One region of the Stenotrophomonas sp. TWI1151 genome, then DNA from elsewhere that is predicted to be linked to it. Evidence: riboswitches for the same ligand, from Rfam matches in the RefSeq annotation. Region 1 holds a riboswitch; the other holds the start of a gene.
The links. Region 1 has a riboswitch for thiamine pyrophosphate ahead of thiC (phosphomethylpyrimidine synthase ThiC). Riboswitches for the same ligand answer to the same signal wherever they lie in the genome.

Region 1 (4,189 bases):
GCGGAACTGGGCGGACTTCTCGGCCATGCCGGCCTCCAGCGCCGTGTGCGCCTCCAGCCCCTGCCCGGCGGCGTAATCGCGCACATCCTGGGTGATCTTCATCGAACAGAAGTGCGGGCCGCACATCGAGCAGAAGTGGGCGAGCTTGTGCGCGTCCTTGGGCAGCGTCTCGTCATGGAATTCCTTGGCCTTTTCCGGATCCAGCCCGAGATGGAACTGGTCTTCCCAGCGGAATTCGAAACGCGCCTTGCTCAGCGCGTTATCGCGGACCTGCGCGCCGGGGTGGCCCTTGGCCAGGTCCGAGGCGTGCGCGGCAATGCGGTAGGCCATGATGCCGTCGCGTACGTCCTGGCGGTTGGGCAGGCCCAGGTGTTCCTTCGGGGTGACATAGCAGAGCATCGCGGTGCCGTACCAGCCGATCATGGCCGCACCGATCGCACTGGTGATGTGGTCGTAGCCCGGCGCGATATCGGTGGTCAGTGGGCCGAGCGTATAGAACGGGGCTTCACCGCACTCGCGCAGCTGTTTGTCCATGTTCTCCTTGATCAGCTGCATCGGTACGTGGCCGGGGCCTTCGATCATGGTCTGCACGTCATGCTTCCACGCGATCTTCGTCAGCTCGCCCAGCGTCTCCAGCTCGCCGAACTGCGCGGCATCGTTGGCATCGGCGATACAGCCCGGGCGCAGGCCGTCACCCAGCGAGAAGGTCACGTCGTAGGCCTTCATGATCTCGCAGATGTCCTCGAAGTGCGTGTAGAGGAAGTTCTCCTTGTGATGCGCCAGGCACCACTTGGCCATGATCGAGCCACCGCGCGAGACGATGCCGGTCACGCGCTTGGCGGTCAGCGGCACGTAGCGCAGTAGCACGCCGGCGTGGATGGTGAAGTAGTCCACGCCCTGCTCGGCCTGCTCGATCAGCGTGTCGCGGAAGATCGCCCAGTTCAGTTCTTCGGCGCGGCCATCGACCTTCTCCAGGGCCTGGTAGATCGGCACGGTGCCGATCGCCACCGGCGAGTTGCGCAGGATCCACTCGCGGGTTTCATGGATGTGCTTGCCGGTGGACAGGTCCATCACGGTATCGCCGCCCCAGCGGATCGCCCAGACCAGCTTTTCCACCTCCTCGGCAATGCCCGAGGACACGGCGCTGTTGCCGATGTTGGCGTTGATCTTGGTCAGGAAGTTGCGGCCGATGATCATCGGCTCGCTTTCCGGGTGGTTGATGTTGTTGGGTAGCACGGCACGGCCACGCGCAATCTCATCGCGGACGAACTCGGGGGTGATGATCCTGGGGATCGAGGCACCGAAGGACTCGCCGGGATGCTGCTGCAGCAGTGCGGCGTCGCGGATCGCATCGAGTCGCTGGTTCTCGCGGATCGCCACGAACTCCATCTCCGGCGTGATGATGCCGCGGCGTGCGTAGTGCATCTGGGTGACATTGGCGCCGGCCCGCGCACGGCGTGGCTGCAACCGCGCGGGGAAGCGCACCGCGTCCAGACGTGCATCGGTTTCGCGCGAGCGGCCGAATGCCGAGCTCAGGCCGTCCAGCACCTCGGTATCGCCGCGCTCGGCCACCCAGGCCGCGCGCAGCGCAGGCAGGCCGACGGAAAGGTCGATGGCGACAGCCGGATCGGTGTAGGGGCCGGAGGTGTCGTACACCGTGACCGGCGCGTTCTCTTCGCCACCGAACAAGGTGGGCGTGCGGGTCAGCGTGATCTCGCGCATCGGCACCTGGAGGTCGCTGCGCGAGCCCTGCACGTGGATCTTGTGCGAGCCGGGAATCGGCCGCGTGACCGATTCGGAGAGTTGCTGGGCCTGTTGCTGCAGGGCGGAGAGCTGTGCGTTCATCGAGGCATCGTCCTAGGTTCAATCCCCGCACAGGGACTGTGCGGTTCTATGCGAGGGATTCGCATGGGAGGGACGAAACGGCGGCGCTCGACGGACGGATTGCGGGCGGTCTCCGGGCGCGGTGGCCCTACGGCGCAATGCATCTGCAGATGCGAAGCTTCCCTACGCCGGTATCAACCGGATCAGGTTCGAAGGGACTGTCTCAACCTTGGCCACTGGGCCGCGGTACCCCCGCTTCGGGGCGAATTAGAGCACAAAGCGGCGCCCACGGGCGCACGACCGAGCCGCACACTGACGTGATGGGCCTTTGCATGTGAACAGAGCGCCGACACCCCATGCACTACCATGCTGCAGCGCGGTATGCGGTGCGGTCAGGGGGTAGCCTCCCGATCGTGCGCACACCGCGCTCTGCTCGACGCCATTGACGTCCGTACTGACCGGCCTCGACCGGCTTGATCCGCCCCAGTTGTTGCCGTTGTGCCGCTGGAGATTGCAAGCCTCGGCTCGCCCCTACTGATCGGAGACACGCCTGCATGGTGTTCCGCATTTCCATCGCACTGGTCGCACTGCTGGTGCTGATCGCCGGCCTCGCGCCGGGCCCCTTCAACGAGGTCGTCCAGAGCGGCCTGTCCACCATCATCCGCAGTACTGGCTGGCTGTATCTGCTGGTGGTGTTCATCACGCTGTCGTTCCTGATGTACCTGGCCTTCGGCCGCTTCGGTTCGCTGCGCATCGGCGGCGAGGATGCCGAGCCTGATTTTTCCAATGCGAGCTGGATGTCGATGTTGTTCGCCGCCGGCATGGGCATCGGCCTGGTCTTCTGGGGCGCGGCCGAACCGATCTCGCACTTCGTGAAGCCGCCCGAGGGACTGGCCCCGCAAAGCATGGAAGCGGCGCGCGCATCGATGCGCTATGCGTTCTTCCATTGGGGCCTGCATCCCTGGGCGATCTACGCGCTGATCGGCCTGGCGATGGCCTGGTTCCAGTTCAACCGCAACGGCCGCGGGCTGATCAGCGATCTGCTGCAGCCGATCATCGGCGCGCATCACCGCGGCTGGATGGGTACCGTGGTCAACGTCGCCGCCGTGGTCGCCACGGCGATCGGTGTGGCCACGACGCTGGGCTTCGGCACGATCCAGATCGCGGCCGGCCTTGAGCGCGTGTTCGGTATCCAGGCCTCGGTACCCGTGCAGTTGACCATCATCGCGGTGGCGTTCGTGCTGTACATGGCCTCCACCACCAGTGGCGTGCACCGCGGCATCAAATGGCTCTCGAACTTCAACCTCGGCCTGGCGGCATTGCTGCTGGCGCTGATCCTGGTGCTGGGGCCGACCGGCTTCATCTTCGATACGTTCACCACCACGATCGGCTCCTACCTCAATTCGCTGGTGACGATGAGCCTGCGGATGTCCCCGTTCTCGGGCAGCACGTGGGTGGCGGACTGGACGATCTTCTACTGGGCGTGGTGGATCGCGTGGGCGCCGTTCGTGGGTTCGTTCATCGCGCGCGTCTCGCGTGGGCGCAGCATCCGCGAGTTCGTGCTGGGCGTGGTGATCGCACCGAGCGTGCTGGGCTTCCTGTGGTTCTCGGTATTCGGTGGCACGGCGCTGTGGTCGCAGATCTTCGGCCACGTGGATCTGGCCCAGGCGCTGGGCAATGGCTACGAGACGGTGCTGTTCACGATGTTCGACAGCCTGCCGATGCCGACGGTGCTGTCGGTGATCGCGCTGGTGCTGTTGATGATCTTCTTCGTGACCTCGGCCGATTCGGCGGTGCTGGTGCTGGCGACGATGTCGACGGAGGAGGCCGGCGATCCGCCGCTGGCGCGCCGGATGGTGTGGGGCGTGGCGATTGCGTTGATCGCGGGCGTGCTGCTGTTGGCCGGCGGCCTCAATGCGCTGCAGGGTATGATCACGATCGCGGCACTGCCGTTTGCGTTGTTGATGCTGGCGGTGATGTGGTCGTTGTACCGGGTACTGGATATGGAGCATGCGCTGCAGCGGCGCCGTGCGCAGCGCGCGCGGCGGTTGATGGACGAGTGGATCGAGCGGGAGATCGCGGCGCAGGAAGAGACACGCGATGAGGCGGCTCGGGCGCCTTAGGGTGGCTGGGTTGGTCGCTTAGAGCGGCACGCTCCCGGGCTATCGGTGGGCGGGCCGGGGCGGGTGGGTTAGCGGGACACGCCGTGAATCCGTCCTTGGAGGCTCATGTCGCGCCATCCATGGCGCTCATGGTGCCGACAACCCACCCGCCCCGTCCCGCTCACAGTTTCAAGGTGGTTCTGGGGAGAGCCGCCGGGCCAAGCTCGGCGCAGCAGCGTGCACCTGACGCCTTGGCTCCTGGT
Region 2 (4,189 bases), on a different contig from region 1:
AGGGCGAGCAGCGCAAGTGGCACCTTGCCGGGGCCCGCGACTGGTATGCGGAGCAGCCGCGGCTGCTGCCGGCCAAGCCCGCCGCAACGAAGCCGGGTGACGGCACGCGCTGACCGGACGCATCTGTTCCCCCCTGGCCGGCGTGGCTTGGTATCCTCGCCGCGCCCACTGTCTGGTGACAGCGTGCCTTTTCGCCGTCATCGACCCGTCATCCCATGAGCAACAGCACCCACCGCGTCCAAGGCCTCAACAACGATGAGGTGGCCGCCGACTGGCCCGCCATCACCGACCGCGAGATCACCTGGCTCAGTGAGCGCTTCGCGCCGCTGGCGGGCGCGTGCCGGCTGCTGTGGCACAGCCCGCGACCGATGTCCGCCGCGGCCATTGTCGAGAGCGACGCGGGCCGGGTGTTCGTCAAGCGCCACCATGGCAGCGTCCGCACCGCGGCTGGCCTGGGCGAAGAGCATCGTTTCATCCGGCACCTGGCCGATCACGGCGTGCCCGTCGTCGAGGTACTGCGTGACCGCGATGGCGCCACTGCGGTGGAGCACGAAGGGTGGACCTACGAACTGCATGGCGTGGGCCATGGCCAGGATCTGTATCGCGATGCGCCCTCCTGGACGCTGTTGACCGATACCGCGCAGGCGCACGAAGCGGGGCGGATGCTGGCCAGACTGCATCTTGCATCGGCCAGCTACCACGCGCCCCAGCGCACCACTCATCTGCTGGTTGCCCGCGATGACCTGATCCGTGCCGCTGATCCCATCGCCGCCCTGCAGGCCGGGCTGGACGATCGCCCCGGGTTGGCGGCCTATCTTGCGCGGCAGGACTGGCAGGCCGATCTGCAGCGGGCGGTGCTGCCATGGCATGACGGCCTGGCCGAGCGGCTGCAGGCCGAACCGCGCCTGTGGGCGCACAACGACTGGCACGTGTCCAATCTGCTATGGCGGCAGGACGGCAGGTCCACCGTGGTCGATACCGTGCTCGATCTTGGGTTGGCCTCACCGACCAGTGCCTTGTTCGATCTGGCCACCGCCATCGAACGCAACGCGATTGCCTGGCTGGCGCTGGAAAGCGGCGAGGCGGCGGTGCGCGTGGATATCGCGCTGGCGCTGCTGGCCGGCTACCGCGCGATCGTGCCGCTGTCTGCCGAGCGCGTCCACCTGCTGGCCGATCTGCTGCCGATCGTGCAGCTGGATTTCGCACTCTCTGAAGTCGAGTACTTCGAGGCCGTGACCCACTCGCCGGCCAATGCCGACGTGGCGTACCACACCTTCCTGCTGGGGCATGCTGACTGGTTCAGCAGCCCGGCAGGGCAGGGCCTGCTGAAGGCGCTGCACGCCGCCGCCTGAGCGCAGGCTCGCAAATCCGTACGGTTTGTAGTGAAATAGTCACAGAAGCGGGGGTGCCTGGCGAAACCAGGCTGAGAGAGTCCCTTGGAACCTGATCCGGTTTGCACCGGCGTAGGGAGCTTTGAGCAGCAGGCATACCGCCGTGATGGGTCGGTGCGCGTGCTCGCCTTCGCTTCGTCTCCCCCAGCTGATGACGAATCGAATGAACCGTTGCTTCCGCCCCACGCTGTTGTCCGCCGCCCTCTGTGCCGCGCTGCCTCTTCATGCCAACGATCTCGCGGACGCGCCCGAGCGCTCGCCGACCGAGCTCGCCGCCGTGCGCGTGCAGGCGCATCAGCCGGCGTCCACCGCCACGCAGACCAGCAGTTTCGGCGCGGGTGACTGGAAGAGCACGCCTGCATCGGTGAACGTGCTGGATCGTGACCTGCTGGACAGCCGCCAGGTGCGCACGCTGTCCGAGCTGGCCAGCAACGATGCCTCGCTGGGCGACAGCTATGCACCGGTCGGTTACTACCAGAACATCGCGATCCGCGGTTTCCCGCTGGATACCGGCACCGGGTATCGCTTCAATGGCTTGGCCATCACCGGCGAGCAACGCCTGGCGCTGGAGAACATCCAGTCGGTGGAGATCCTCAAGGGCGAGGCCGGCCTCGCCGCGGGCGTCATGGCGCCGGGTGGGATCATCAATTACGTGGGCAAGCGCCCGGCCGAGGTCCGCAACGTCACCCTCGGCACCGATTCGGAAGGCTCGCGCTATACCGCGGTGGATCTCGGCCATTGGCTGTCGCCGCGCTTCGGCGTGCGCTTCAATGCGGCCTGGGAAGACAGCGATTCCTATATCGACCATGCCGACGGCCGCCGCAACTTCTACTCGCTGGCCACCGACTGGCTGATCGGCGAACGCGGCAAGCTGGAAGTGGATGCCAACTACCAGACCAGCGCGCAGCGCTCGGCCTCGGGCTATCAGCTGCTGGGCGCCACCGGGCTGCCGCGCGGCGTGGACCGCAAGCACCTGCTGGGGTACCAGGCCTGGCAGCGGCCGGTCGGCATCGACAGCACCAACCTGACCGCGCTGCATACCTACGATTTCAGCCCGAGCTGGCAGTCGCGGGTGTCGGCCAGCTACAGCCGCTCGGTGATCGACGACAACGTCGCCTTCGCCTACGGCTGCTACTACGCCGCCGGATGCGCCGATGGCAGCGTGCCGGGCAACTACTTCGCGCCCAACGGCGATTACGACATCTACGATTACCGCAGCCCGGACGATACCCGCCGCAACCTGGAATTCCGTGGCGAGCTGCGCGGCAGTTTCGCCACCGGCGATATCCGGCACGAGTTGAGCGTGGGTGCGGACCGTTTCGAGCGCACCGTGGACAAGCGCCGCAACGTCAACGAATACGTGGGCACTGCCAACATCCACGATGCACAGGTGCCGCAGTTCGACCCGTCGCCGCTGATGCCGGGCCCGTCCGCGCGGCGTCTGGACAGCGCGCAGACGGCGGTCTTCGCACTGGACCGGATGAGCTTCGGCGATTGGCAGTGGCTGGCCGGTGGGCGTTTCGTGCGCCTGGACGAGCGTGCCTACGACAAGCGTGGCAACCCGGAGCGGCACAGCCGCCTGTCGCGCTTCCTGCCGCAGACCGCGCTGGTCTGGAAGGCGACCGACGAGGTCAACGCCTATGTCAGCTACGTGCGGGGCATTTCGCTCGGCCAGGAAGCGCCGTTCTGGACCTCCAACGAAGGCACGTTCCTGCCCGCGGTGCTGTCGCGCCAGACCGAAGTGGGCGTCAAGTATGTGACCAGCGATGCGCTGACGTTGGGTGCCGCTCTGTTCCGCACTTCGCAGCCGTTCCAGTACGCCAAGCCGGACGGCAGTGATGCCGGCTACACCTTCGTCGAGGAAGGGCAGCAGACCCATACCGGGCTGGAGCTCACCGCACAGGGCCAGCTCACCGAGCGCCTGTCGCTGACCGCCAGTGCGAGCGTCCTGCGTGCCCGTGCACGCGATGTCGGCACGCCGGATTACGAAGGCCACCAGCTGATCAACGTGCCCAAGACGCGCGCGACCGTGCATGCGGAATACCAGCTGCCGTTCGTGACCGGCCTGGGGCTGACCGGTGGTTGGCGTTACGCGGCCTCCAACGTGGCCACTGCCGATGGTCGCGTGAGCGCACCGGCCTACAGCGTGTTCGACGCGGGCCTGCGCTTCAAACATCAGCTGGGCGAGCATCCGGTGACCTGGAACCTCTCGGTGGACAACCTGTTCAACCGCTTCTACTGGCGCGATACCGGCAGCAGCTCGGGTGACTACTACCTGTTCCCGGGCGCGCCGCGTCAGGCCCGTTTGTCGGTGACGTTCGCGCTATGAACCCGGCGATCCTGGAATGGTCGGCGGCCGGCGTCAGCATGCTCGGCGTGTGGCTGATGACGCGCCGGGTGCCCCTTGCCTGGCCGGTCGGTCTGATCTCGGTGGCCCTGTACGCGCTGGTGTTCGCCGAGGCCCGGCTCTACTCGGACACGCTGCTGCAGATCGTGTTCGGCGGCTTCCTGGTCTACGGCTGGGTGCGCTGGCGTGGCCAGGTCGAGGACGATGGGCGGGTCGCAATCGTGCCGCTGGCGCGGGTGGCCATGTGGCGTGACCTCGGCATCGGCGTCGCCTTCGGGATTGCGCTCGGCGCGGCGATGCACTTCCTCACCAATGCAGCGTTGCCGTGGCTGGATGCAATGCTGGCTGCGCTGAGTCTGGTCGCCCAGTGGTGGCAGGCGCGACGTCACACGGCCGCATGGTGGCTGTGGATCCTGGTCGACGTGGTCTACGTCGGCATGTACATGGTCAA

Region 2: another riboswitch for thiamine pyrophosphate. It lies ahead of ABE422_RS03225 (TonB-dependent siderophore receptor); the one in region 1 lies ahead of thiC (phosphomethylpyrimidine synthase ThiC).

What each region holds. Positions count from the first base shown of each region.
Region 1 is NZ_JBDJLA010000011.1:44,321-48,509, forward strand. It holds gene thiC (phosphomethylpyrimidine synthase ThiC) at 1-1,845, opposite strand, end outside; TPP riboswitch at 1,987-2,088, opposite strand; gene ABE422_RS13645 (BCCT family transporter) at 2,379-3,947, shown strand.
Region 2 is NZ_JBDJLA010000001.1:745,859-750,047, reverse strand. It holds gene ABE422_RS03235 (hypothetical protein) at 1-113, shown strand, start outside; gene ABE422_RS03230 (phosphotransferase) at 216-1,352, shown strand; TPP riboswitch at 1,392-1,487, shown strand; gene ABE422_RS03225 (TonB-dependent siderophore receptor) at 1,555-3,720, shown strand; gene pnuC (nicotinamide riboside transporter PnuC) at 3,717-4,189, shown strand, end outside.